2 regions of the Mycolicibacterium litorale genome follow, and region 1 is predicted to be linked to the other one. Evidence: riboswitches for the same ligand, from Rfam matches in the RefSeq annotation. Region 1 holds a riboswitch; the other holds the start of a gene.
What was found. Region 1 has a riboswitch for thiamine pyrophosphate ahead of thiO (glycine oxidase ThiO). Riboswitches for the same ligand answer to the same signal wherever they lie in the genome.

Region 1 (14,492 bases):
CCCGTCGACGTAACGTCCCTTGCGCGTGCGCAATTCGAGCGTCAACGCCGCCAGCGTCCGGCCGACGGTGTAGATGTCGCTCTGCACGGTGGGGCCGGTCCGCACGATTTCCGGCGCCTGGTAGCCCGGGGTGCCGTACAGATAGCCGAACGAGTTGATCGTCGACACCGCACCGAGGTCGATCAGCTTGACCTGGTCCTCGGTCAGCATGATGTTCTCGGGTTTGAGGTCGTTGTAGGTCAGTCCGAGTGAGTGCAGGTAGCCCAGCGCGGGCAGGATCTCGAGCATGTAGCCGATGGCCTGGGCGACCGGAAGCCGTTTGCCCCTGGCCTGTTTGAGCGACGTCCCGCCGACGTACTCCATCACGATGTAGCCGACAGGGTTGCCGTGCTTGTCTTCGTGTTCGACGAAGTTGTAGATCTTGACGATCCCCGGGTGCGTCACCTCGGCAAGGAACTGCCGCTCCGCCATCGCGATCGCCTGCGCCTCGGCGTCACCCGAATGCACCAGACCCTTGAGCACCACCGGACGTTCGTTGACGTTGTGGTCGAACGCCAGATACACCCAGCCAAGGCCGCCGTGGGCGATACAGCCCTTGATCTCGTACTGGTCGGCGACCATGTCACCCGGATTGAGCTGCGGCAGAAACGAATACTGGCTGCCGCAGTGCGGGCACCAACCCTCCGAGAGCGCCTTGCCGTCCGACGACGAACGCCCGACCGGCCGCCCGCAGTTCCAGCAGAACCGCTTGCTCTCCGCGACCACCGGGTTGGTCATCAGCGCTTCGAGCGGATCCTTGGTGGGCACGCGCGGGATTTCCACCAGCCCACCGCCGAGCCGCCGCACCGGCGACAGCGTGCGCATCACCGTCGTGACGTGGTCCTGGGGCTCGGTGTCGCCGGTGTGCACCGAGATGCTGTCGGAGTCGTCGAAATTGGGCCGGAACACCGCCTGGGTGGCCATCGGGCGCATCGTCGACGCCGAATCGAAGTCGAGGTCGTCGAGGCTCGCCGGCTGCGTACCGGGATCCTCGTCGACGGTGGGGCCGAGGTCGTGTTCGGAGGTCGCCATCAGTCCACGTACCTCGCGACCGGGGGTGCGGGCGCCGGGCCCAGCACCGTCAACCACTTGCGGTACAGCGCCGACCAGGTGCCGTCGGCGCGGATGCGCTGCAACGTCCCGTTGACGAACCGCACGAGCCCCGTGTTCTCCAGATTCACGCCGATGCCATAGGGCTCCTGGTTCATGCTCGGCCCGACGATGTGCAGATACGGGTCCTGGGCCACCAGCCCGGCCAGGATGGCGTCGTCGGTGCTGACGGCGTCGACCTGCCGCTGCTGCAACGCCACCAGGCAGTCCGCCCACGTGACCGTGGACACGATGATCGGCGGCGGGCTGATCTGCTGCACCCGCCGCAACGACGTCGTCCCCTTCACCACGCAGACCCGCCGGCCCGACAGATCGGCGGCCCGGGTGATCGCCGAATCGCGCGGCGCCAGGATGCGCTGGTTGGCGTTGAGGTACACCGTGGAGAACGCCACCTGCTTCTTGCGCTCGCAGGTGATCGTCATCGTCTTGACGACGACGTCGACCTGGTTGTTCTGCAGCGCGACGATCCGGTCGGCCGACGACAGGATGCGGTAGTCGACCTGGGCGGGGCTGCCGAAGATGTCGCGGGCGATCTCCCCGGCGATGTCGACGTCGAATCCGGTGATGTTGCCGGTGATCGGATCGCGGAAGGAGAACAGGTTGCTGCCGATGTCCAGCCCGACGATCAGCCGGCCGCGTTCCCGGATGTAGGCGACCGCGGCATCGGCCTCGGCGCGGGTCGGGAACGGGCGCAGGCTCGCTCGCCGGTCGCAGTCGTCGTTGTCCGGCATCGGCAACCGGACCTGTTCGGGCGGCAGTTCCTCCAAGCCCGCCGGAGTGGGCGGGGCCAGCGTCACACCGGGCGTGGGCATCACCGACGCCGCCTGCGCACAACCCGTCAGCACCACCAACGTGGTGAGCAGCGCCAGCAGTCTCTTCATCACCGGCTGTCTGTTCTTCGCGCGGGCGCTCATCACCGGTACTCACTCAGTCGGGGCCACAATCCCAGCGCGACCGCCACCGCCGCGATCACGCTCAGCGCGGCCGCACCCGCCGTCGCACCCGACAGCACCCGCCGGGCGTTGAGGATGTCGTTGCGCAGCTGGCTGCGGCTCTGCTCGATCGCCTTGCCCAGCGCGTCGTTGAGCTTGTCGAACGCCGGGGTGGAGTCGTCCTCGCCGGTGCCCAGCGCGACCTGGGTGGCGGCCTGGTAATTGCCGACCGCGATGTAGGCGTTGATGCGGTCGTCGGCGGCGCGCCAGCGGGCCAACAGATCCTCGGCGGCAACCAGGTCCACGCTGTCGATCGCGTCCTCGCGCGCGAGGTACTGCGCGAGCTTCATCTGCATCCCGTCGATCCGCTCGTAGTACGACTGCTTGCGGACCTCCTCGTCACCGCGACGGATCAGGGCCAGCGTCTCGTCGGCGCGTGCCTGCTGGGCGGTGATCGCCAGGGTGGTGATCGTCTTTAGCGACTCGGCGCCCGCGCCCTTCGCGCTGCGGCTGTCGGCGGTGGAGATGGTCAGCGCGGTCCCCACCCACAGCACCATGATCAGCACCGCCAGACCGCCCGCCACGAAGCCCATGTTGACGCGGCGTCGGGTCCGCCGGGCCAGCCAGCGGTTGGCGAACAGACCGAACAGCAGCGTCGCCAGCACCACGAGAATGACCGGCGCCGGGATGCGCGTCGACGCGGTGGTCTCCTGGTCGACCTGCGCGGACGTGCGTTCGTAAAGGCGTTGGGCGTCGGGCAGGATCTTGGTCTGCATCAACGACGAGGCCTCGGACAGGTAGGACGAGCCGACCGGGTTGCCCGCCCGGTTGTTGGTTCGCGCCGTCTCCACCAGTCCGGTGTACACGGCGAGTTCGGCATTGATCCGGCCGAGCAGCTGCACCAGTTCCTCGTCGGTGAGTCCGCTCGAGGCCCGGGTCAGCGCGACCGCGGCGTCGGTGATCGCCTGTTCGTAGCGCTGCCGGACGTCACGGGGTTCGGTGCCGGCGATGAACGCGGTCGCGGCGGCGGCGTCGGCCACCGACAGCCGGCTGTAGAGCTCACCGGCGGCGAAGGACAGCGGTTCGGTGTGGTTGAGCACCGTGGTCAGCGCCTGCTGGCGGTCGTTGATCGTGGTCGACGTCGCGAAGGCGCTGGCGATCGCGAGCGCGGACAGCACCAGGCCGATGGTCAGGATGCGGCCCGGTGTGGTCCACAGGAACCACCAGCGGGGGTGGGCGGGTGTGGTCGGCGACCGGGACGCGAGCGGCTCGGTCGATGGGTGCGCCAACTCCACAGTCACCTGCGCGCCGTCCTCATCTATCCGGCTACTTTCCGACCGTCCGACTCTATAAAAGAATCCTAAGAGGTTCTGTCACGGCTCGCGCCCGATCGAGCCGAGCCGTTGTGGAAGATGCGGCCCTATCCTGTACGGGTGCGTGGCGACGGTGACGGCTGGGTCTTCTCCGACGGCGGCGGCCGCTACTGGGGCCGTCACGGTGCCGCGGGTCTGCTGTTGCGCGCCCCGCAGCCCGACGGATCGGCCGCGGTGCTGCTGCAACACCGCGCGCCGTGGAGTCATCAGGGTGGAACCTGGGGGCTGCCCGGCGGCGCCCGCGACAGCCACGAGACACCCGAACAGGCCGCCGTGCGGGAGGCCCACGAGGAGGCCGGGCTGTCGGCGGATCAGGTGACCGTGCGGACCACCGTGGTGACCGCCGAGATCGCCGGCTCCGGCGGCGCGTCGTGGACGTACACCACCGTGATCGCCGACGCGCCCACACTGCTGCGCACGGTGCCCAACCGGGAGAGCGCCGAACTGCGTTGGGTGGCCGAGGACGACGTCGCCTCGCTGCCGCTGCACCCGGGCTTCGCCGCGAGCTGGGATCGGCTGCGGACGGTGACGGCGAGCATCCCGCTGCTGGTCAACGGTCAGCAGTGAGCGTCGCCTTGAGCCGCTGAGCCGCTGCGCGCGGGTCGTCGGCGGCGGTGATCGCCCGGACCACGACGATGCGCCGGGCTCCCGCCGCGAGCACCTCCGGCAGGCGCGCCTCGTCGATGCCGCCGATCGCGAACCACGGCTTGTCGGTGTTCAGAGCCGCCGCCTCGCGGACCAGATCCAGTCCCGGCGCCGCTCGCCCCGGCTTGGTCGGTGTGGGCCAGCACGGCCCGACGCAGAAGTAGTCGACCTCTTCGGCCACGGCGGCCGTGACCTGATCGCGGTCGTGGGTGGACCGGCCGATCAGCGGACGCGGACCGATGATGCCGCGGGCCACGGGCAGCGGCAAGTCGTCCTGGCCGAGGTGCAGCACGTCGGCACCCGCCGCCAGCGCGATGTCCGCGCGGTCGTTGACCGCCAACAGCGCACCATGGCGGCGGGCGGCGTCGCCGAGCACCTCGAGCGCGGCCAGTTCCTGGCGGGCTTCCAGCGGGCCGAACCGCTGTTCGCCGGGCGACCCCTTGTCCCGCAGCTGGATCAGGTCGACGCCGCCGGCGAGGGCGGCGTCGGCGAATTCGGCGAGGTCACCGCGTTCGCGGCGCGCGTCCGTGCACAGGTACAGCGTCGCCGAGGAGAGCCGATCGAGGGGTTCTGACACAGGGCGACGGTAGCGCCTCGGCCCGGGTAGGGTTGATGGCCGACACGGGAGTCCCGGGGAAGCGGGACTGAGAGTGGGCCCAAACTTTCCGGCCCTTACCGTCGGACCTGATCCGGATCATGCCGGCGAAGGGAGGTGCTCATGCCACCGGATAGGACTCTGGCCGTGATCGGCGGCGGCGTCATCGGCCTGTCGGTCGCGCGCCGCGCCGCACTCGACGGTTGGTCGGTGCGTGTGCACCGCAGCCCCGAGAAGGGGGCGTCGTGGGTGGCCGGCGGGATGCTCGCCCCGCACAGCGAAGGCTGGCCGGGGGAGCACGAACTGCTGAGCATCGGGCTGGAATCGCTGCGACTCTGGCACGACGGCTTTCTCGACGGACTGCCCGCCGACGTGGTCACCGCCCGCGAATCGCTCGTAGTGGCCGTCGACCGCGCCGACGCCGCCGACCTCAAGACCGTCGGAGAATGGCTGGCCGCCCAGGGTTACCCCGTCACGCTGACCACCGCAGCCAGAGACATCGAACCGCTACTGGCGCAAGGCATTCGGCACGGTTTCGTCGCGGACACGGAACTGGCCGTCGACAACCGCGCCGTCGTGGACGCGCTCGAGGCGCACTGCACGCGACTCGGGGTGCGGTGGGCTCCGCCGGTGAACGCGCTGAGCGAGGTCGACGACGTCGAGCTGCGGGTGCTCGCCAACGGAGTCGACGCGCCTGCGCTGTGGCCGGGGTTGCCGATCCGCCCGGTCAAGGGTGAGGTGTTGCGCCTGCGCTGGCGCCGCGGCTGTATGCCCGCCCCGCACCGGGTGATCCGGGCGCGGGTGCACGGCAGGCAGGTGTACCTGGTGCCGCGCGCCGACGGAGTGGTGGTCGGCGCGACGCAGTACGAGCACGGCCGTGACACCGCACCCGCGGTCAGCGGGGTGCGCGATCTGCTGGACGACGCCTGCACGGTCATGCCGGCACTGGGAGAATACGAGTTCGCCGAATGCGCGGCGGGGCTGCGGCCGATGACCCCCGACGGGTTGCCGCTCGTGGAGCGGCTAGACGAGCGCACACTGGTGGCCGCGGGGCATGGGCGCAACGGCTTCCTGCTCGCGCCGTGGACGGCGGAGCGGATCGCCACCGAACTGCAGACGACACTGGGAGCCAGGACATGAACGTGACGGTCAACAACGAGGACGTCCAGCTCGACGCGGAGACCACTGTCGCGCAACTGGTGGAGCGGATGGGCTTTCCGGAGAAGGGAATCGCGGTGGCGGTCGACTGGTCGGTGCTGCCGCGATCGGAGTGGGAGACGCCGCTGCGCGACGGCGCCCGCGTCGAGGTGGTGACGGCGGTGCAGGGTGGCTGACACCGCGAAACTCACCATCGCCGGCCGCGAGTTCGGCTCCCGCCTGATCCTGGGCACCGGCGGGGCGGCCAACCTCGCCGTGCTCGAACAGGCGCTGATGGCGTCGGGGACCGAACTGACCACGGTGGCGATGCGGCGCGTCGACGCCGAAACCGGCACCGGCGTGCTCGAACTGCTGAGCCGGCTCGGCATCAGCCCGCTGCCCAACACCGCGGGTTGCCGCGGCGCGGCGGAGGCGGTACTCACCGCCCAGCTCGGGCGGGAGGCGCTCGGCACCGACTGGGTCAAGCTCGAGGTCATCGCGGACGAACGCACACTGCTACCCGACGCCGTCGAATTGATCCGCGCGGCAGAGCAATTGGTCGACGACGGCTTCACCGTGCTGCCCTACACCAACGACGATCCGGTGCTCGCCCGCCGGTTGGAGGACATCGGATGCGCCGCGGTCATGCCGCTGGGCTCGCCGATCGGCACCGGTCTGGGCATCGCCAACCCGCACCACATCGAGATGATCGTCGATGCCGCGAACGTTCCGGTGATCCTCGACGCCGGTATCGGCACCGCAAGCGATGCCGCGCTGGCGATGGAACTCGGTTGTGACGCAGTGCTGTTGGCCAGCGCGGTGACCCGCGCCGCCGACCCGCCGGCGATGGCCGCGGCGATGGCGGCCGCCGTGACCGCTGGTCACCTCGCCCGCCATGCCGGCCGAATCCCGAAGCGATTCTGGGCGCAGGCGTCGAGTCCGGCGCTGTGAGGCGGTATGTGGCGCTGGGCTCGTCGATGGCGGCAGGCCCGGGCATCCGGCCGTCGGCCGCCGACGCGCCGTTCCGCGCCGGCCGGTCGGCCCGAAACTATCCGCATCTGGTGGCCGACCGGTTGGGCCTCGACCTGACCGACGTCACCTACTCGGGCGCGACCACCGCCAACATCCTCGACGAACCGCAGCACGGTACGCCACCCCAGATCGAGGCACTCGACGGCACCGAAACGTTGGTGACCGTGACGATCGGCGGCAACGACGTCGGTTACGTGCCGATGCTGATGGCCGCCGGGCTACCGCGGTTCGTCCGGTGGTTACCGCCGGTGCGCGAACTCTTCGACGCCACCACCCGCGACCGGGCACTGGTCGAGGTCGGCGAATCGCTGCGCCGGGTCGGGCGCGCCGTGCTGGAACGGGCCCCGCATGCCCGGGTGCTGTTCGTCGACTACCTGGCGCTTCTGCCGCCGCCGGGTGAGCCGGTGCCACCGCTGTCGGGATCCGATGCGGCGCTGGGTCGGCGAATCGCCGACACCCTCGAACGGCTGACCGGCCAGGCCGCCGCCGACACGGGCTGTGAGTGGGTGCGGGCCGCGCAGGCCAGCCGGTCTCACCACGCCTGGTCGGCGGTGCCGTGGACCACGCGGCCGGGGCTGCCGTGGCCGGGGCGCCCGGCGCCCCTGCACCCGAACGCCGCGGGCATGCGCGCGGTGGCGGACCTTGTGGTCGAACAGGTTGGAGCGGTGAGTGATTGAGCTCAATGGTCTGTCGAAACGGTTCGGCCGGATCAGTGCCGTCGACGATCTGACATGCTCTATCGAGGCCGGGGTCGTCACCGGTTTCCTCGGTCCCAACGGCGCAGGCAAATCGACCACCATGCGGATGATCCTGGGGCTGGACCGCCCGAGCGCGGGGACCGCGACGGTGATGGGCCGCCCCTATCGGCAGCTGAAGCACCCGCTGCGGACGGTGGGTGCGCTGCTCGACGCCCGGCAGGTTCATCCGAACCGAACGGCACGTGCGCACCTGCGGTGGATCGCCGCCAGTAACGGGTTGTCGCGCAAGCGGATCGACGATGTCCTCGACATGGTCGGGCTCACGGAGGTCGCCGGCAAGCACGCCGGCACCTTCTCGCTCGGCATGTCTCAGCGGTTGGGGATCGCGGCGGCGCTGCTCGGCGATCCACCGGTGTTGCTGTTCGACGAGCCGGTCAACGGGCTGGATCCGGAGGGTATCCGGTGGATCCGCACGCTGATGCGCGACCTCGCCGAGGAGGGGCGGACGGTGTTCGTGTCGAGTCATCTGCTCGCCGAGATGGCGCAGACCGCCGACCGGTTGCTGGTGATCGGGCGCGGCCGGCTGATCGCGGCGACGACCATGAGTGACTTCCTGGACCGGTCGGGACTGGAGACGGTCCGCGTTCGCTCACCACAGAGCGATCGGCTGAGCGAGGTGCTGGCCGAGGCGGGCTTGTCGTCGACAGTCGAGGATTCGGCCGTCCTGGTGCGCGGCGCGTCCACCGAACAGGTCGGCGAACTGGCCGCCCGGCACGGCGTCACGTTGCACGAGTTGACTGTTCAGCGCGCGTCACTCGAGGAGGCCTATATGAGCCTGACCGACGAGGCCGTCGACTATCGGGCTCGCTGATGACGATCCGGGCCGAGCAGATCAAGCTCGCGACCACGCGTTCGCCGGTGTGGACGGTGGCCGGTGTGGTGGTGCTGAGTCTCGGGCTGGCTGCGTTGCAGGCTTCGGTCGGCAGCATGTCGACCCCGATCGAGCCGGAACGCGCGGCGCTCGGCGTCGCCACGTTCGCGGTTCCCGTCCTTCTCGTGCTTGCAGCGCTCACGGTGACCGGTGAGTACCGCACAGGCATGATCCGCACCACCTTCCTGGCCGAGCCAAATCGCATGCGGGTGCTGTCGGCGAAGGCCGTCGTGGCAGCGGTTTTCGCCGGACTGTGGACCGCTGTCATGGTCGTGGCATCGGCGGTCGTGGTGCGGGTGATCGGCACCGAGAGGCAGGGTGCGGACCTGGCGCTGTCGGACCCGGGCCTATGGAGGACGGTCGGGGCGATCGCCCTGTACGCGATGCTGGGATCGGTTCTGGCCGTGGGGCTTGGCGCGTTGATCCGGCACAGCGCAGGCGTCATCGCTGTCTTGCTGATGATGCCCTTCGTGGTGGAGCCGCTGCTGGGTGCGATGCCACAGGTGGGGGAGCGGGTGGGCCCGCTGCTGCCGTTCACGAACGCCAACGCATTCACCGCCGTGCCGTCGCTGCGGACGGTCTCCATGTGGTGGGGACCGCTGGGCTCGCTGGCTTACTTCGCGGGCTTCGTCGTCGTGGTGTTCGTGCTGGCGATGATCGACATCAACCGCCGCGACCCGTAACCGACTCGCTCGAAACCGGCGCGCAGAACCGGATCAGGCAAAAGCACTGTGATTGACGGTGCAACGAAAGTTGCCGTCGGGTGACTGCGTTCCAAGCTTCGTCGCACCTCGCACAAGGCCGTCGCTGCGATTTACAGCAACGGACTCAGACTGCCACGACTGCGGCCACAAACTTGCGGTATCAAGTGATTATGCCGGATCTCTGACGGCTGATGGCGATCGTGTGATAGAAGGACATCACTTGCCGATCTGGCATCGGCGCGTACCTGCATAGCATTGGCGCCGCCTATTTGTGCAGCGAATACACGTAATTTGCGGGCATTGGGGGGTATCCAGCATCCTGCGATGCTTTGCTCGCTATTGCCGTCGTCGTAGTCGGCGGCAGGCAACCGTTTGCGTATGCACGTTAGTTGCGGAAGGTAACTATTCGCACAAGCAATAATCGAGCGAATATTGACAATCCCGAAAGGAGGTCCATAATTTGAGCCACCCCGGCGTCTTCGGGCAGCGCCGGGCAGGAGGGTCGGGCAGTATGGGCAAGCATTCGTTACGGCCGGTCGACGAAACACCGGAGCCGGACAGGTCCCAGATTCCGAGCGCGGGCGCCACGGTCAAACGAACGCTCAGCGCCTTGTTCGCGGGAGGCGTGGCGCTGTCGGTGACTGCCTACTACCAGGCGCCGGAGATCCCCGCGATCCAGCTTCTCTCCGCGCCCGGCGGCGCGGGGTCGCTTCCCCTTGCACCGGCCGCGGACGACGCCGTCGGCTCGGAGGGCTCGGACGACGGGGCCGCGGACGACGGGGCCGCGGACGACGGGGCGGGGGCCGGCTCAATAGCGGACGAACCCACCACGCAGAATCGGATCGGCACGCGTGGTCTGCTGGATCTCGGGGGTGGCGGTGGCGGCCTTGACCTGGGAAACCTCGACCTCGGCGATCTGGTCGACGGCCTTGACGACACGTTGGACGTGACCGACGCGGTCGATCTGACAGATCTCGCCGACACCGTGGACACGGTGGTCGACGGAGTGGATGACACCGTGGACTCCACCCTCGACGCAGTTGACGCGACCCTCGATCTGAGCGATTCGTCGGACACCTCGGACGGTGGGGTGGGGGATCTGGTCGACAGTGCGGTGGACGGTGTCCTCGACACCGTGGACGAGGTGGCCGATTCGGCGGATCTGACCGATGCGGTTGATGGCACCGACCTGACCGACACCCTGGATACGGCTGTTGATGGTGTTGGGGATACGGCGGATTCGACGCTGGATGCCGTGGACGCGACTCTTGATCTGAGCGATTCGTCGGACACTCCGGACGGTGGGGTGGGGGATCTGGTCGACAGTGCGGTGGACGGTGTTCTCGACACGGTCGATGAGGTGGCCGATTCGGCGGATCTGACCGATGTGGTTGACAGCACCGACCTCACCGACACGTTGGACACCGCCGTCGATGGTGTTGGGGATACGGCGGATTCGACGCTGGATGCAGTCGACGCGACCCTGGATCTGAGCGATTCGTCGGATACCCCGGACGGCGGGGTAAGCGATCTGGTGGACAGTGCGGTGGACGGTGTTCTCGACACGGTCGATGAGGTGGCCGACTCGGCGGACTTGACCGACGTGGTCGACAGCACCGACCTCACCGACACCGTGGACACGGCTGTCGATGGTGTTGGGGATACGGCGGATTCGACGCTGGATGCCGTGGACGCGACCCTGGATGTGAGCGATTCGTCGGACGCCTCCGACGGCGGGGTGGGGGATCTGGTCGACAGTGCGGTCGATGGTGTTCTCGACACGGTCGACGAGGTGGCTGACACCGCTGACCTCACCGATGTGGTCGACAGCACCGACCTCACCGACACGTTGGACACCGCCGTCGATGGTGTTGGGGATACGGCGGATTCGACGCTGGATGCAGTCGACGCGACCCTGGATGTGAGTGATTCGTCGGACACTCCGGACGGCGGGGTAAGCGATCTGGTCGACAGTGCGGTCGACGGGATCCTCGACACCGTGGACGAGGTGGCTGACACCGCTGACCTCACCGATGTGGTCGACGGCACGGACCTCACTGACACGCTGGACACCGCTGTCGACGGGGCGGCCGACGCCGTTGACTCCACCGTCGACTCCCTCGATGCCACCCTCGATGTGAGTGATTCGTCGGACACTCCGGACGGCGGGGTGAGCGATATGATCGACAGTGCGGTCGACGGGATCCTCGACACCGTGGACGACGTGGCTGACACCGCTGACCTCACCGATGTGGTCGACAGCACCGACCTGACCGACACGCTGGACACCGCTGCCGACGGGGCAGCCGACGCCGTGGACTCCACCGTCGACTCCCTCGATGCCACCCTGGATGTGAGTGATTCCTCGGACGCCTCCGACGGCGGAGTGGGTGACCTCATCGACAGCGCGGTCGACGGGATACTCGACACCGTCGATGACACCGCCGACGCGGCTGACCTCACCGACGTGGTCGACAGCACCGACCTCCTCGACGTCACCGACGCCACCGTCGACAGCGTCACCGATGCGGTGGACGGGGCAGTCGACACCGCTGACCTACTCGACTCCTCCGACGTACTCGACGGCATCCTCGACGTGAGCGACGCTACCGACACGATCGACAGCGGCGTCGACGCCAGCGACGGTACCGATTCCACCGACCACCGGCCAACGCCCGGACCGATCGCACGGTTCTTCAAGTTCCTGTCCGACTTGTTCTGGAGCGTGGTGCATTTCATCCAGGAAATCGTCAACAGATTCGCCGACCTGATCCTCGGCGGCGACGGAAACATCGGCCGCAACGGCTGGTGGGAGTTCTAGCCCACCGTGGTGAGCCTCATCGAAAACCGTGCCGCCGACCCGACCGATCAGCCGGAGAGGCCCGTCGGTGCAAGGCAATTCGCGATCAGCGTCATGGTGACGCTGCTCGTCGCGACCGCGGTCGTCGGATCGCTGCCGGACTCCTCGATCAAGGATGCGGCCGGCCCCGTGCTCGCTCCGCTGATGCGCGTCACCGGACTCGACCAGAGCTGGGGTGTGTTCTCCCCGAACCCGCCTCGGAAGCTCACCGAAGTCGAGGTGCACGTCATCATGAGCGACGGCGAGGACCGCGTGTGGCGGCTCGACGCCGACCGGTCGTTGCCGGGATACCGCTGGCGCAAGCTCAAAGAAGAAGTGATCCGGCGCAAAGAGCTGCGGCCCGGCCTCGCGCGGTACGTCGTCCGCGACGTCACCGACCCGGGCGAACGAGCGGTCCGCGTCCTCATGATCATGCAGAGCGAGACCCTGCCCCTCCCGGCGGAGGGAAAGCCCAAGAAGGTACGCAAGTTGATCTACGACTCCAAGCCCGCCGAGCAGGCGCGGTGATCGCCGTCCGTGCAGGCGTCGGGGACACCGCCCGTCGCTCGGTCCGTGCATGGCAGCGGTTCTGGTTCCGTACCGAACCCGCCTACACCGTCGGGCTGGTCCGTATTGCATTCGGACTGCTGATGACGGCGTGGACCCTGTCGCTGTACCCCTCACTCGACGACCTGTTCGGGCCCGCGGGTGTGGTGCCACGATCCCCGACCCCGGACTTCACCTGGAGCCTGTTCCGGCTACTGCCCGACGACCGTGCCGTACTCATCGGCTGGATCGTGCTGTTGGCCGCGTCCCTGGCTCTGACGGTCGGCTGGCACAGCCGCCTCGCCGCGATCCTGGTCTTCGTCCTGCTGGTGTCGTTCGAAAGACGCAACCCGTTCGTCATGAACGCCGGCGACGTGCTCCTTCGGATCGAAGCGTTGTTCATCGCGTTGGCGCCGTCCGGTGCGGCGCTGTCGCTCGATCAGCGCCGACGGGCCGGCAGCTTCTGGAACGCCGAGGTGCGACCGCTGTGGGCGATCCGCCTGATGCAGATCCAGGTGTCGGTGATCTACGTGTCCACGGTGGTGGCGAAGCTCCACGGCGAGACGTGGCAGGACGGCACCGCGGTGGCCTACTCCCTGCGGCAGCGGGATCTGCTGTTCTTCACCACGCCGACCTGGATCACCGACACGCTGGTGATCTCGAATGTGCTCAGCTGGGGCACCCTGGTCATCGAACTCGCGATCGGCCTGATGGTGTGGAATCGACGGTGGCGGCCGTGGGTGCTGGCTGGCGGCGTCGTCCTCCATCTGTGCATCTTCGTCAGCATGGCGATCGGGCTGTTCAGCCTCGCGGTCTTCGTGCTGTATGTGGCGTTCATCCCGAGTGAGCGGTCCAAGGCCATCGCCGACGGCGTCGCGGCCCGACTCCACCGTCACAGGAGGCCCGCTGAACCTGTGAAAGCCGCTGCACCACAGGCGCCGACCGGAGCCGGCCGCCACGCCAAGCCCGAACCGCAACCGGAGGGCGCCACGAGGGTTTGACGGGGGCCGAATGCCACCGAGCACTCCCGCGCACCGGCTAACGTGGATGCAATGGTGCGCAAGATGCTGGTGGTGCTGTCGATAGCGGCCGTCACGGCAGGCTCGGCCGGGTGTGGACGCGACGCGGCACCCGCGCCGGCGGCGGTTCCGTCGACCCAGGAGACCTCGCCCGCCGCGACCGAGTTCGGCACCGCGCTGCGGGACAAGGTGACCGTCGACGCGATGATGGGGCACCTGACCGACCTGCAGGAGATCGCCGACGCGCACGGCGGGAACCGCGCGCTGGGTACGCCGGGTTACGACGCCAGCGTCGACTACGTCGCCAACGCTCTGCGCGACAAGGGTTTCGACGTACAGACCCCCGAATTCGAGGTCAGGTTGCCGTTCGCCGAGGAGCCGCAGCTCACCGTCGGCGGCCGGAACATCGAAGCCAAACCGCTCGAGTACACGATCGGGACCGCACCCCAGGGAGTGAGTGGACCGCTGGTGCCCGCGCGTGTCGAGGACTCGCCGGGCTGCACCGCCACCGATTACGACGGCCTGCCGGTGCAGGGCGCAGTCGTGCTGGTCGATCGCGGGGAGTGTCCGTTCTCGGTGAAACAAACCATCGCCGCCGAACGCGGCGCGGTGGCCATGGTGGTGGTCAACAACGTCGACGGCGACGTCGTCAACGGCACGTTGGGTGACGAGACCGACGTCAAAATCCCAGCGGTGAGCGTCACCAAGGCGGTCGGTACCGAATTGCGCGACGCCCCCGGGGAAACGACTCTGCGTCTGAACGCCGGGGTACGCGAGGAGCGCACCCGCAACGTGATCGCGCAGACCAAGACCGGGTCCACCGCCGACGTGGTGATGGTCGGTGCGCACCTCGACAGCGTGCCGGAGGGGCCCGGCATCAACGACAACGGTT
Region 2 (14,492 bases), 730 kb from region 1:
ACGCTGCTGGCGTCACCTGAGCCGCCCACCTCGGTGTCGGGTCCCGACGGACGAGTGCTCCTGCGGCCATGGGACCTGTCCCACGACGAGTACATCGCGCACGCGTTCGGCCAGATCCGCCAGACCGGGACGACGCAGCCCCACCTCGTGGCGGCGCTCATCCGGGTGCTGCGCATGCTCATCGCGCACGCGGAGACCACGGACCGCCCGCACGTCATCGCTGCCCTGCGCACACAGCTGCGGCTGCTGATGGATTCGGTGAGCGCCGAGCCCGGTCTGCACCCCGAGGACCTCGCGCGGTTACGGGCGATCGGCGAGTCGGTCACCGATCCCGCCGAGCACCGCCGCAGCTAGTCGGCCCGGTTGAGCGAGTCGAGGAAGTTCAGCGCCACCGTGTGCAACTTGGTGTTGGTGTTCTGCGACTCCTTGACCAGGCGCTGAAACGCCTCCTCCTCGGAGCACCCGTGCACCGCCCGCAGCGCACCCTTGGCCTGATCGATGACCGAACGCGAGGTGAGTGCTTCGCCGAGTTGGGCGATGGTGTCGCGTGACCGTTGCCAGCGCCGGGCGTTGGTGATGAGCAGTCCGGCGGTCAGCACGTACAACCGCATGAGGGCTTCGTCGAAGGGATCGAACGCTGATGCGGTCTTGCTGTAGATGTTCAGCGACCCCACCAGTTCGGGCTGCTCACCGACGCGGTCGGCGAGCAGCGGAACCGACAACGTCGCGGTGACGCCGCACGCCCGCGCAGCGGTGACGAACTCCGGCCACCGTTGGGCATCGTCGGACATCACGGCGCGAACCGGCCGACCCACGTCAGCGGCTTCCAGACACGGGCCTCGCCCGGAGGAGTACTGCTCGCGGTCGAGCGGGAGCACGCGGTCGTCGGTGCACGCAGCGGTGCGGGGAGCCGATTCGGTCAGCACACTGATGCTCACGTAGTCGGCGTCCAGGATCGCTTCGGCCCCCGACACCGCGACGCGCTGCAGCAGGTCGTCGAGCGCTCCGTCCTCGGTGAACAGGGACTGCAACGACTCGATGGCCTCGCTCACGTTCTCGAGCCGGTCCATCTCGTCGGGACGCTGATCCGTCATACGCGACAAACCGTCCTCTCAGCGCTGCTGATCATCGTTCATCCGAAAAGCGTAGTGACCGGCTGACGTGGACGAAAGTTTCAGGGAACGCCGTCACTGTTTCGTCCCCACAAACCCGAACCTGCCGCACTACAGCTCCACGACCCGACCGCCCTCGACCCGCCAGGAGCGGTCCAACCGGACGTTCTGCAACATCCGGCGGTCGTGCGTCACGAGCAGCAGTGCACCCTCGTAGGTGTCGAGGGCCTGCTCGAGTTGCTCGATGGCCGGCAGATCGAGGTGGTTCGTCGGCTCGTCGAGGACCAGCACGTTGACGCCCACGGCCTGCAGCAGAGCCAGGCCCGCGCGGGTGCGCTCACCGGGTGAGAGGTCGTCGACCGCGCGTTCCACATGGTCGGCCCGCAACCCGAACTTCGCGAGCAGGGTTCGCACATCGGCGGTCGTCCAGGTCGGCACCCGCTGCTCGAAGCGGTCGACGAGTCGCCCCGGTCCGGTGAAGTCACCCCGTGCCTGGTCGATTTCGCCGACCGCGACGTTGGCGCCCAGGCTCGCGCGGCCCTCGTCGGGCCTGCGGTACCCCAGGAGCAGCCGTAGCAACGTCGACTTCCCCGCTCCGTTGGGACCGGTGATCCCTATCCGCTCACCGGCGTCGACCTGCAGCGACACCGGGCCGAGCACGAAGTCGCCCTGCCGCACAACGGCATTGTCGAGGGTGGCGACGACCGAACTCGACCGCGGCGCCGCACCGATGGTGAACTGGAGTGTCCACTCCTTGCGGGGCTCTTCGACCTCTTCGAGGCGAGCGATGCGGCTCTCCATCTGGCGCACCTTCTGCGCCTGCTTCTCGCTGGATTCGGTGGCCGCCCGGCGCCGGATCTTGTCGTTGTCGGGAGCCTTGCGGATCGCATTGCGCACCCCTTGGCTCGACCACTCCCGTTGGACACGGGCCCGCGCCACGAGGTCGGCCTTCTTCTCGGCGAACTCCTCGTACTGTTCCCGCCGGTGCCGGCGGCCGACTTCACGCTCTTCCAGATAGCTCTCGTAGCCGCCGCCGAAAACCGTGGTGGTGTTCTGCGCGAGATCGAGCTCGAGGACGTGAGTCACGCTGCGGGCGAGGAATTCCCGGTCATGGCTGACCAGCACCACGCCACCCCGGAGCTCGCGGACGAACTGTTCCAACCGGGCGAGGCCGTCGAGGTCCAGGTCGTTGGTCGGCTCATCGAGCAGGACGACGTCGAAGCGGGACAGCAGCAGTGCCGCCAGACCCACCCGCGCCGCTTGGCCGCCTGACAGCGCGGTCATCGGCGTCGAGTGCGGTGGCACGGCGCCGGAGTCGAGGCCCAGGTCGGCCAGCACCTCCGGGAGCCGCTCGTCCAGGTCCGCCGCGCCGGTGGCGAGCCAGTGATCCAGCACCACCGAATACGCGTCGGCCGGATCAGGACCAGCGTGGTCGGGGTCCGCCAACGCCTCGGCCGCCTGCTCCATGGCGTGGGTCGCCGCGGCGCATCCGGTACGGCGCGCGATGTAGGCGGCCACGGTCTCCCCCGGCACCCGCTCGTGCTCCTGGGGCAGCCAACCGACGAACGCGTCGGCAGGCGCCAGGCTGACCGAACCCTCGAGCGGTTCGAGGTCCCCGGCCAGGATCCGCAGCAGTGTGCTCTTGCCTGCGCCGTTGGCGCCGACGACGCCCACCACATCGCCAGGGGCCACCGTCACGTCGAGCCCCTCGAACAGGGTGCGGTGGGCGAACCCGCCGGCCAGGTTCTTCGCGACGAGCGTTGCGGTCATGGGCTCATGGTCCCATCACCGATCAGCGCTCAGCCGCGCACAGAGCGCCGTCGACCTCGAGCGCAGCGTCCAGTTCACCCGACAGGCCGTGCAGTGGGCCGGCCATCCGGGCGACGATCGGGCTCAGGGCGGCGACCCCCGCCAGCAGCGCGGCGACCACGACCGCCCCCATGAAGCCGTGCGCCTCGGTGGCGACACCGGCGAGCGCGGTGCCGATCGCCCCGCCGACGAACATGGCGCTGTTGAGCCAGCCGAACGCCTCGGTCGCGACGTGCTCCTCGATCTCGCGGGACACCATGATGTAGAGCGCCGACAGTGCCGGGGCGAAGCCCAAGCCGGACAGGAACAGGCTCGCGAACTGCAGTACCCGGTTGTCGAAGACGGCGAACAGCACGATGCCGACCCCCACGAGGGTCAGGGCCGCGACGACGCCGACGACCCCGAGGCGTCGATGCCCGAATGCCAGGCCCCCGACGAGTGAGCCGACGCTGGCGAGTGCGATCGCGACCCCCGCGGTGACGCCGTCGTCGCCCATCGCGGCGACGATGCCGACCTCCAACGCCATGAACGAAGCCACCAGTCCGAGGCTGGCGACCATCGCCAGCATGACCGCGCGATTGAGCAGCACGCTGCCGAAGACGGCCTTCTTCTGGGCGATCCGCGGGCGAAGGGTTCCTGCGCCGAGGAGGAACCACGCGGTTCCGGCCACCGTGACGCCCGCCGATGCGACCAGCGGGAAGGCGGTGGACACAGCCGATGACAGAAGGGTGGCCGCGACGGGTCCGATCACCCAGATCAGTTCCTGAGCCGTCGTGTCGAGCGCGAACAGGGCCCGGACGCCCTCGCGGGGGACCAGCTGCGGATAGAGCGCCCGGATCACCGGCATCAGCGGCGGCACCGACGCGCCGACCAGCAACCCCAGCGCCATCAACATCGCCGGCGATGAGACGGCCAAGGCGAGCGCGATCATGCTCGCCCCGTTGACCAGCGCGGCGATCACCAACGTCGGGACCATACCGGCGTTGCCGGCGAGCCGCGCGGTGACCGGCATCGCCACGGCCTGGCCGACACTCATCCACGCGACCACCGCTCCCGCGACGGCGTACGAGTCGGTCAGCCCGTGGACGTGCAGCAGGATCGCCAGCGACATCATGCCGAGCGGCAGACGCGCGAACAGTTGTGAGGCGGTCAGGTTGAGGACACGCGGGGTCCGCACCACATCGCGGTATGCACGCATCGGCGGCCTCCCCCATTTCCTCGTACGGCCCGACTACCGGGACCTGCGGCGGATGACTATACCGTCCAGACGGTACAGTTCGAATTCCGTCGCCGAAGCGGCCGTCGTAGGGTGACCGGATGACGTCTTCGCGGGATCGGATCCTCGATGCCTTCGAAGAGGTGCTCGCCGTGGAGGGCGAGCGGTACGCGACGCTGGAGGCGGTGGCGGCGAAAGCGGGAGTCTCCAAGGGCGGACTGCTCTACCACTTCCCGGCCAAGGACCAACTCGCCGCCGCCCTGTGCGACCGGTTGGTGGCGCTGGCCGCGGACGACGCGCAACGCATGCGCAGCGCGCCGGAGGGCCCGGCGCGGTACTACGTTCGGTCCTCCCACTACGCCGGCACACCTCTGGATCGCGCCCTGATGGCGGTGTCGCGGCTGCAGCAAGCCGGTGATGCGCGGGCCCGGGAGGTCATCGAGTCGGTCTCCGGACAGTGGCTGAGCATCCTGCGCGACGCACTGGGCAGCCTCGACGCCGCGCGTGCGGTGAAGTTGATCGGCGACGGCCTGTACTACCACGCCCTGCACAGCGCGCTCGGCGGCCACCCGGCGACGACCGAGGCCGACGAGGGGTTACTCGAGGTGGTGGACCGAATCACCAACCGCCAGAACGTGTCCGGCGATTGACGTGGCCGGCGCGGGGTGCGGCGGCTACCAACCCGCGTTGCGGGCCAGATCGATCGCGTACTGGGCGACGAATGTGCCGGCGCCGGGTTGCCCGCTCCTGCACGATCCGTCGGACTCACCCGGTCGCTTGACCCACAGATAGGCGTCGGCACGTGGGCCGGCGGTGGCCGTGGTCGGAGCGGTGCCCAGGGCGCGACCGGGCGGATTGCACCAGGAATCGCTGTCGAGCGGTCCGGCGCCGTTGCGCGACGTGTCGATCACGTAGTTCGACCCGTTGGTCATGTTCGAGATCGTCTCGCCGTAGCCGATCGACTCCTCGGTGGTGAAGAAGTTCGCGGTGTTGAGGCTGAAGCCACGCGCCTTGTCCACGCCGACCTGATTCAGCCGGCCCGCCATCACGTCGGCGGCCACCCAGCGCGGATGCCCGGCATCGACATACAGCGCCGTGCCCGGGTTTCGGGTCAGCGTGTCGACGGCGTAGCGGATCAAGTCGAGCCGTTCCTGCTGCTGACCGGGAGAGAGGCAGTCGATCATGGCCAGCGCGTCGGGTTCGAGGATGACCGCGGCCGGGCCGGGCCCGATGGCAGCCGCGACGCCGTCGATCCAGCCCCGGTAGGCCCCGGCCGATCCGAAGCCGCCGGCGGCGAAGCTGCCGCAGTCGCGGTTCGGGATGCCGTACAGCGCCAGGATCGGAATGGTGCCGGCGGCCTGCGCGTCGGCGATGTACTTGGCGTCGACCGACGGCGTCGACAGATGATCCATCCAGTACGCCGTCGGGGTGTTGACGACGGCGTTCAGCTGGGGGTTCGGCGGATCGATGCCCCGCGCGGCACGCATGCCCTTCGATTCGGGGTTGACGTAGAAGGGCTTGCCGACCAGCGGATTGGCGTCGCTGGCCAGGCGGATCGCCGGGGTGGGAGCGGTGTTTTCCGGGACGGTCAGAGCGCCCATGCCGGCGACAGCCGCAGCCGTCAGGAAAGGCGCCATCCACCGGGCAGCTGAGGACATCACCCCAGGAAACTTAATGGTGCTTCACAACCAGCGCCAAACCGCATCGGGACGGGCGCCGGAAGTACCCGTCACGGCGTGGACGGAGCCGTTCCGGCGGTCGAGCCCCTGACGACGAGGTGCGAGCGGAATGTGAGTGTCCGGTAGGGCGCTGTGGGCGACGCGATGCGGTCGAGCAACGCTTGGGCGCCCGCTTCCGCCATGGTTCCGCTGGGCTGATGAACTGTGGTGAGGTCGAACGCCGGCCAGGCTGACATGGCGATGTCGTCATAGCCGACGATCCACAGGTCATCGGGGACGACCGCCCGCTCGGCGCGGGCGGCGTCGAGCGCACCGAACGCGATGAGGTCATTGCTGCAGAAGACGGCCGTGGGCGGGTGGTCGGCAGTCAGCAGTCGTGTCGTCGCACTGAACCCGAAGTCATGGGTGAACGGCCCCTCCAGCACCCTTTCGGATGGCAGCGGTGCGCCGGCATCGGCAAGTCGCTGCGAGAAGCCGAGGAACCGGTCGCGGGCTGTGCTCGCTGTCGACGGCCCGCCGATGAAAGCGATTCTCTGGTGGTCGTTTTCGAGGAGATAGTCCGCAACGGCGCGCCCACCTGCCACATTGTCGCTCGACACCTGATCGCACCCGAGACCTTCGACGGTGCGGTTGATGAGCACGACGGGGCTGTGTCTGCGCAGGGCGGCCCGAAGCGGCGCGGAGGCCTCGGTGACGGTGGTGAAGATGACGCCGTCGACCGATCCGGCGTTGATGGCTTCGAGCGCAGCGTCGTTACCCGGCCCGTCGGAATTCCAGAGCGTGACCTTCTGGCCCGCGGCGTCCAGGTAACAGGTCAGCGCGTCGAGGATCTCCGGGTAGAACGGATTGCGCAGATCGGCGACGACGACGCCGATGGTGTTGACGCGGCCGGTCTTCATCGCCCGGGCGCCCATGTTGGGGACGTAGCCGACGGCCTTCGCGGCGTCGAGGATCTTCTTCCGCGTCTGGGCGCTCACGCTCCCGCCGCTGAGCGCCCTGGACACCGTGGCCTGGGAGACGCCCGCCAACCGGGCAACGTCGTAGCTCGTCGGCATTCGTATCCAATCTCCCCCGGCGATCCGAGCGTCGATTGTGTCCCGGACCATCTCGCGTGCACGTCCGATCGTTTCACGGTGTGTCGAATTGCTGCATTCGGATTCAACCCCTGTGCCCCGTGGATGAATACGCAATCGTGGCGACGACCCTACAAACAGGCTGTTCAAACGTGCTGTGGTAGCCGCCAAGGTCCTCCCTCTTGCATCGTTCAATGCATACGAATACACTAGCGCAGGTAAGTGATTGCGAGCACATCGCTCGCTTCACGTGACCGGGACAGCACTCACGGTCAAGCCCCCTCGACGGAAGGACGTCCATGACGATTGCGGCCGCACCACGAAGTGACATCGCCACCAAAGACCTCAAGCTCCCGCAGCGTGAGAGCGTCGAGCGCGGAAGCACCGCGGCGGTGCGTTCCACGGTGGAGAGCGTGATCGACGACATCCGCACCCGCGGTGACGCCGCCGTGCGCGAGTACTCGGAGAAGTTCGACAAGTACTCAGCGGAGAGCTACCTGCTCACGCCCGAGAAGATCGACGAGATCATGGCCCGCGTGCCGCGCCAGGTCATCGACGACATCATGTTCGTCCAGGAGCAGGTCCGGGTGATGGCCAAAAAGCAGCTCGAATCGCTGACGGACTTCGAGATCGAAACGCTCCCCGGCGTTTTCCTCGGCCAGAAGAACGTTCCGATCCAGGCTGCCGGCGCGTACATCCCGGGCGGCAAGTATCCACTGCTGGCCAGCGCCCACATGACGATCGTCACGGCGAAGGTCGCCGGCGTGGAGCGCGTCGCGGCGTGCACACCCCTCATCCGGGGAGAGGTTCCGGACGCGACGATCGCCGCCATGCACCTGGCCGGTGCCGACGAGATCTACCTGCTGGGCGGTATCCAAGCGGTGGCGGCCATGGCCGTCGGCACCGAGACCATCCGCCCGGTCAACATGCTCGCCGGTCCCGGCAACGCGTTCGTCGCCGAGGCCAAGCGCCAGCTCTTCGGTGAGGTCGGTATCGACCTGTTCGCCGGGCCGACGGAAGTGCTCATCGTCGCCGACGAGCACGCCGACCCGTTCATCGTCGCCGTCGACCTGTTGTCCCAGGCCGAACACGGCCCCGACTCACCGGCCGTGCTGATCACCACCAGCGAAGAGGTGGGCCGCAAGGTCATCGAACACATCGACACCATCCTGGTCGACATGCCGACCCGCGACTTCGCCGAGCCGGCGTGGCGCGACTGGGGTGAGGTCCGCGTCGTCGAATCACTGGACGAGGCCTACGCGCTGGCGGACCAGTACGCCTCCGAGCACGTGCAGATCCTGACCGAGAGCCCGCGCGAAGCGCTCGACAAGATGCACGACTACGGTGCCCTGTTCCTCGGTGAGGGCACCTGTGTGTCCTACGGCGACAAGGTCATCGGGACCAACCACGTCCTGCCCACCCGCGGCGCCGCCCGCTACACCGGCGGTCTGTGGGTCGGCAAGTACCTGCGCACCGTGACCTACCAAGAGGTGACGAACACCGAGTCCAGCGCGTTCTTCGGCGAGTTGTGCGGGCGTGCCGCCCGGGTCGAACTCTTCGAAGGGCACGCGCGATCCGGCGACGTGCGCGCCGCGAAGTACCGTGGCGAGAAGCTGTCGTGGTCTGATCACGATTTCACGGGATAACAGACACGCCATGGTCAGTTTCGACCTGAAGGGCAAGTCCGCCCTGGTGACAGGGGCCGGTCGCGGTCTCGGCAAGGCCATCGCCGATGGCCTCGCCGAGGCAGGCGCCGTCGTCTACGGAACCAGCCGGGACCGCGACGCTGCGGAATCCATCGCCCATCGGTACGGGACCTTCCCGGTCACCGTGGACGTGACGGACACGGCCGCGATGCGCACCGGCGTCGCCGACCTCCTCGACCGCAGCGGAGGCATCGACCTGCTGGTCAACAATGCGGGCATCAACATCCCCAAGCCCGCGGTCGGTGTCACCGAAGAAGACTGGGACGCCGTGCTCGACACGAACCTTCGCGGCCAGTTCTTCCTCACCACCGAGCTGGCGAAGGCATGGCTGGCGTCGTCGGGTCGGGCCGCGGTCGTCAACGTCGCGTCTCAGGCCGGCGTGGTCGCCATCGAAGAACGGGCCGCCTACGGGACGAGCAAGGCCGCCCTGATCCATCTGACGAAACAGCTTGCCCTGGAATGGGCGTCGAGGGGCATCCGGGTCAACGCGGTGGCGCCGACGTTCGTGCGCACCGAGCTGACCGAATCAACCCTGAGCCGCCCGGAGTGGGCCGGTGAACTGCTGTCCCGAATACCTTCCGGTCGCTTCGGCGAGCCCGACGACATCGCGGGCGCCGTCGTCTTCCTCCTCAGCGACGCGGCGGCCCTGATCACCGGCCACACCATCGTCATCGACGGCGGATACACCATCCGCTGAACACCCGAAGCACAATCGGCGCCGCCACACACGACGCCACCTCATTTGATCGGAGAATCATGGCCACCGCCACCCTGACGCCGGAGAAACTCCGCCGGCGCTCCGTGCAGTCCGGCACCATCGGCGCAATCGTCGAATGGTACGAGTACACCGTCTACGGGACGTCGGCCGCGCTCGTCTTCGGGCACCTGTTCTTCCCGAATCTACCTGGCGCGGTGGGTCAGATCGTTTCTCTGGCGACGTTCGGTGTCGGGTTCCTGGCCCGGCCCGTCGGGGCTTTTGTGTCGGGTCACCTCGGGGACCGGATCGGCCGAAAAGCCACGTTGATCATGACCTTCACGATCATGACGGTGGCCACGGCGGCGATCGGCTTCCTCCCCACCTACGCCCAGATCGGTGTCGCCGCGCCCCTACTTCTGTGCGTGCTGCGGTTGGCGCAGGGCTTCGCCGTCGGCGGCGAGTGGGGCGGCGCCGCGATCATCGCCGTCGAGAACTCACCACGTGACAAGAGGGGGCTGTTCGGCTCCTGGCCACAGATCGGCGTGTCCGCCGGGCTGTTGCTGGGCACCGCCGTGGTGTCGCTGTCGTCGTGGATCTCCGGTGACGCCTTCGACGAATGGGGCTGGCGCATACCGTTCCTCATGGCGATCGTGCTCGCGTTCGTCGGCCTGTACATCCGTCTCCGGGCCGCCGAGAGCCCCGCGTTCCTGACGGAGAAGGCCAAGATGGAGTTGGAGATCGAGAAGCGGAAGGCGCCCGCCGTGGTGCTGTTCCGCAACTTCAAGAAGCCGTTGCTGATCGCGATCTTCGGTCGGTTCGCCGAAGCCGGAAACTATTACCTCTTCACCACTTTCGTACTGTCCTACGTGACGACCACGCTCGACGCACCGCGTTCGTACGGTCTGATCGCGTCCATGGTGGGCGCCGCGGCGAACATCGTCATGATCCCGGTGTTCGGGCGACTCTCCGACCGCATCGGCCGGGTGAAGACCTTCCTCATCGGAGGCGGGATCATCGTCGTCACGGCGTGGCCGATCTTCGCGCTCGTGCACACCGGACAGCTGTGGGGGATCGTCGCAGGCGTCACGATCTTCCTGGCGCTGGGCCACGCGATGGTCTACGCCCCGCTGCCCGCCCTGTACTGCGAGCTGTTCCCCACTGCCGTGCGCTATTCCGGAATCTCGATCGGCTACCAGATGGCGTCGATCCTGCTGGCCAGTTTCACCCCTGCGCTTGCCAGCGCCATGGTCCTGTGGGCCGACGGAGATCTGTGGATGGTCATCGTATTCGCCATCCTGACAACGGTTGTCGCCATGGTCGCCATCTCGTTCGCCCGCGACCGCAGGCATCTCGAGCTCGACGAGATCGACGCCGAGCTCAAGGGCCTCCCCGGCTCGGAGGATCCCGCGGAGAACCGGTCGCCGTCCCACGGCTGAACCGGGTTTTCGGCGGGGATCCCGTCCGGTCGGCGCTGCTACGTTCGAGCCCGACATGGGAACCGGTGTGACACTCGAGCGCGTGGTCCACGGCCTGACCGCCGACCACGCGACGACCGTACTGATCGACGGACGGTCCGGTTCGGGCAAGTCGACGCTGGCCGACCGCTTCGCCACGCGCTGGGAATCCAGCGTCGTGGTCCGGCTCGATGACATCTATCCCGGGTGGGACGGGCTGGCCTGGGCCATCGACCACGTCCTGCACGAACTGCTGCGACCCCGCGCCGACGGGCGCCCCGGCAGGTGGCGGCGCTGGGACTGGGCGACGAACACCGCCGCCGGCTGGCACACCGTCGAACCCGCACAGCGGCTGATCCTGGAAGGTGTCGGGGCGCTGTCCCCCGCCAGCCGCGCGACGGCCGGCCTCGGCATCTGGGTCGACACCCCCGACGACATCCGCAAGCAGCGCGCACTTGCGCGTGACGGCGAGCTCTACCGTCCGCACTGGGAACGCTGGGCGGCCCAGGAGGACGACCACATTGCCCGGCACACACCCCACTCGGTCGCCGACATCGTGGTCACCGAAACCACGGACGGGCTGGTCTGGACCGCGGGCAACCGTCGCCCGGTGTAGCGGTGCACAACCGTCTTGCGCTAACTTGAGGCGGAACCACACGGGAGCGCACACCGAGTGCGCTGAGAGGACGGCTGACGCGCCGTCGACCGTACGAACCTGACCGGGTAATGCCGGCGTAGGGAGATGCGCATGACGGCTGTTCTCGACTTTCCACCGATCCCGTAGCGCCGCGCACACAGCACTGTGTGCCGCGTCCGCGAATACCGCTGACTCGCAGCGCATTTCACACTTCGGGCCCCGTTCGGCAGCGGATCGTGGGCTCAACGAAGACAAGGAGGCCTCATGGGCCGGCAACAACACACCACTGATCCCGAGCGCACCACCGGCACCCCGTGGCGATGGCGGGTCATCGACATCGTCGTCGCGAGCGTGCTCTCGGTGGCCGCCGGTCTGGTCTTCGTCTTCTGGAACGTCGCGTCGAATCCGCTCACCGCGCCGCTGGAGGCGCTGGTGCCGGGCCTGCAGGCGCTGGCAGGCGGGGGTTGGCTGTTCGCCGGCGTGCTCGTGGCGCTGGTGATCCGCAAACCGGGTGCCGCCGTGTTCGGCGAGGTGGTCGCCGCGACCGTGTCCGCGCTCGTCGGGAACCAGTGGGGCGTACTGACCATCGAGTTCGGGCTCGTGCAGGGCCTCGCGGCCGAACTGGTCTTCGCGCTGTTCCTCTACCGCCGCTGGAACCTCCCGGTGGCCGTGCTCGCCGGGGCGGTCGCCGGCCTGGCGATGGGCGTCAACGAAGTCATCCTCTGGTACCCAGAGGCCACCACGGCGTTCAAGGCCATCTACACGGTCTCGGGCATTGCGTCGGGTGCCGTGATCGCCGGAGCCGGTTCGTGGTTCGCGGTCAAGGCGCTGGCGAAGACCGGAGCACTCAGCCGGTTCGAGTCGGGCCGGATGATGCTCAGCCGCCCAGCCCGATGAGTGCGCAGCGCCGGCCCGGCGGTGCGGACGTGACCGCCGAGGGCTGGGGCTGGCAACACGCCGGACAGCACAGCTGGGCGGTCCACGACCTGAGTCTGTCCATCGAATCCGGCCAACGGGTGTTGCTGCTCGGCCCCTCAGGGTCGGGCAAGTCCACCTTCCTGCACGGTCTGGCAGGCCTGCTCGACAGTGCCGAGGACGGCCGGCAGACAGGACGGCTGCTGGTCGACGGCGTGCGACCGGCCGACCAGCGCTCCCGGATCGGGATGGTGCTGCAGGATCCCGACTCCCAGGTCATCCTGTCCCGCGTCGGCGACGATGTCGCGTTCGGCATGGAGAACTTCCGCGTCCCCCGCGCGGCGATCTGGCCGCGTGTGCACGATGCGCTGCGCGCGGTCGGGCTGACCCTGCCGCTCACCCAGGACACCGCGCACCTGTCGGGCGGGCAGAAGCAACGCCTCGCCCTGGCCGGTGTGCTGGCGATGCACCCGGGTCTCATCCTGCTCGACGAGCCCACCGCCAACCTCGACCCCGACGGCGTCGCCGAGGTGCGCGACGCCGTCACCGCCGCGGCCGACCTGACCGGCGCCACGGTCGTCGTCGTCGAACACCGCACGAAGGTCTGGCTGCCGGTCATCGACCGGGTCATCGTCCTGGGTGAGAACGGCGGCATCGTCGCCGACGGCTCACCGGAACAGACGGTGCGGCGGGAGAGCGCACGACTGCTCGAGGCTGGCATCTGGGTGCCCGACGGTCCTGTCCCGGTCATCACCCGTACTCCTCCCGCGTGCGCCGAACCGCTGCTGACCGCCGGAGATCTGGCGGTCGGTTACCGTCCGGGTCCGGCCCTGCACGACGGGCTGGGCTTCGATCTGCGGCGCGGCCGAATCACCGCGGTCACCGGACCGAACGGCTCGGGCAAGTCAACCCTCGCGCTGACCGTCGGTGGACTGCTGCCACCACTCGGCGGCACCTTCGAAGCCGCGGCCGCCTTCGCCCCGTCGGCGAAGAACCGGCAACCGGTCCGCTGGCGCTCCAAGGAGCTCCTCACCCGGATCACGAGCGTCTTCCAGGACCCCGAACATCAGTTCCTGGCCGGTACCGTGCGCGACGAAATCACCCTCGGCCCAAGAGCACTCAAACGTGACCCGGTAGAGACGGCCGCACTGGGCGACGCCCTGCTCGAGCGGCTCCGTCTCGCCCACCTGGCCGACCAGAGCCCGTACACGCTCTCCGGCGGAGAGAAGCGCCGGCTGTCGGTGGCCACCGTGCTGATGACGCGGCCGGGTGTCATCGTCCTCGATGAACCGACGTTCGGTCAGGACCGCCGCACCTGGGCGGAGCTGATCCACCTGCTCGCCGAGATCGCCGACGACGGCACCGCGGTGGTCGCCGTCACCCACGACGCCGAATTCGTCGAACTCCTCGCCGACGACCGCATCGAGCTCCCGCTCGCCGCCGTCGGCTCACCGAGCACCGCACTATGAGCGTCGACGCCCGCCGTTCGGTGAACCCGGTCGCGCGGCTGCTGACCGCGGCGGTGATCGCCGTCGCGCTCGTATTGAGTGTCGACTGGGTTTCGGCTCTCACCGCGCTCGTGCTCGAGATACCGCTGTTCGTCGCGCTCGGGGTTCGGTTGCGGCCCTTCCTGATTCGGGGTGGTCTCATCACGGTCGCGGCCGGCCTGACCGCCCTCACCAACCTGCTCTACGGCGAGGTCGGCGGCACCGTGCACTGGCATTTCCTGCTGATCAACGTCAGTGACGGCTCCATCGCGCTGGCGCTGGCCATGTTCCTGCGTGTGCTGGCGATCGCCCTGCCGTCGGTGTTCCTGTTCCTCGACGTGCAGCCGACCGAACTGGCGGACGGGCTGGGTCAGATCCTGCGGCTGCCCTCGCGATTCGTCGTCGGCGCGCTGGCCGGAATGCGCCTCGTCGGGTTGCTGCGGGAGGACTGGCGGTACCTGGGCTACGCGCGCAGGGCGCGGGGCGTCGCCGACCACGCCCGGCTGCGGCGAGCGCTGGGTCAGGCGTTCGCCTTGCTGGTCTTCGCGCTGCGCCGCGGCTCCAAACTGGCAACCGCGATGGAAGCGCGGGGATTCGGCGCCTACCCCGGCCGCACATGGGCGCGTCCGTCCACCTTCGGTGCACCCGAATTCGCTCTCGTGGCGGCGGGCATCGCCATCGCCGTGGCGTCGGTCGCCGTCTCGGTC

Region 2: linked by a shared signal. The riboswitch ahead of G6N30_RS21365 (ECF transporter S component) and the one ahead of thiO (glycine oxidase ThiO) in region 1 are both predicted to bind thiamine pyrophosphate.

What each region holds. Positions count from the first base shown of each region.
Region 1 is NZ_AP022586.1:3,757,059-3,771,550, reverse strand. Features, by position in the region: gene G6N30_RS17975 (serine/threonine-protein kinase PknG) at 1-1,071, opposite strand, end outside; gene G6N30_RS17970 (glutamate ABC transporter substrate-binding protein) at 1,071-2,030, opposite strand; gene glnX (protein kinase G-activating protein GlnX) at 2,063-3,382, opposite strand; gene G6N30_RS17960 (NUDIX hydrolase) at 3,515-4,021, shown strand; gene thiE (thiamine phosphate synthase) at 4,005-4,676, opposite strand; TPP riboswitch at 4,711-4,827, shown strand; gene thiO (glycine oxidase ThiO) at 4,818-5,834, shown strand; gene thiS (sulfur carrier protein ThiS) at 5,831-6,028, shown strand; gene thiG (thiazole synthase) at 6,021-6,782, shown strand; gene G6N30_RS17935 (SGNH/GDSL hydrolase family protein) at 6,779-7,540, shown strand; gene G6N30_RS17930 (ABC transporter ATP-binding protein) at 7,533-8,432, shown strand; gene G6N30_RS17925 (ABC transporter permease) at 8,432-9,175, shown strand; gene G6N30_RS17920 (beta strand repeat-containing protein) at 9,657-12,017, shown strand; gene G6N30_RS17915 (hypothetical protein) at 12,027-12,563, shown strand; gene G6N30_RS17910 (HTTM domain-containing protein) at 12,560-13,582, shown strand; gene G6N30_RS17905 (M28 family metallopeptidase) at 13,634-14,492, shown strand, end outside.
Region 2 is NZ_AP022586.1:4,485,312-4,499,803, reverse strand. Features, by position in the region: gene G6N30_RS21420 (DUF2254 domain-containing protein) at 1-354, shown strand, start outside; gene G6N30_RS21415 (ANTAR domain-containing response regulator) at 351-1,094, opposite strand; gene G6N30_RS21410 (ABC-F family ATP-binding cassette domain-containing protein) at 1,224-2,882, opposite strand; gene G6N30_RS21405 (MFS transporter) at 2,905-4,119, opposite strand; gene G6N30_RS21400 (TetR/AcrR family transcriptional regulator) at 4,239-4,787, shown strand; gene G6N30_RS21395 (glycoside hydrolase family 6 protein) at 4,812-5,795, opposite strand; gene G6N30_RS21390 (LacI family DNA-binding transcriptional regulator) at 5,867-6,871, opposite strand; gene hisD (histidinol dehydrogenase) at 7,189-8,535, shown strand; gene G6N30_RS21380 (SDR family NAD(P)-dependent oxidoreductase) at 8,546-9,292, shown strand; gene G6N30_RS21375 (MFS transporter) at 9,352-10,728, shown strand; gene G6N30_RS21370 (nucleoside/nucleotide kinase family protein) at 10,784-11,362, shown strand; TPP riboswitch at 11,393-11,504, shown strand; gene G6N30_RS21365 (ECF transporter S component) at 11,648-12,280, shown strand; gene G6N30_RS21360 (ABC transporter ATP-binding protein) at 12,277-13,767, shown strand; gene G6N30_RS21355 (energy-coupling factor transporter transmembrane component T family protein) at 13,764-14,492, shown strand, end outside.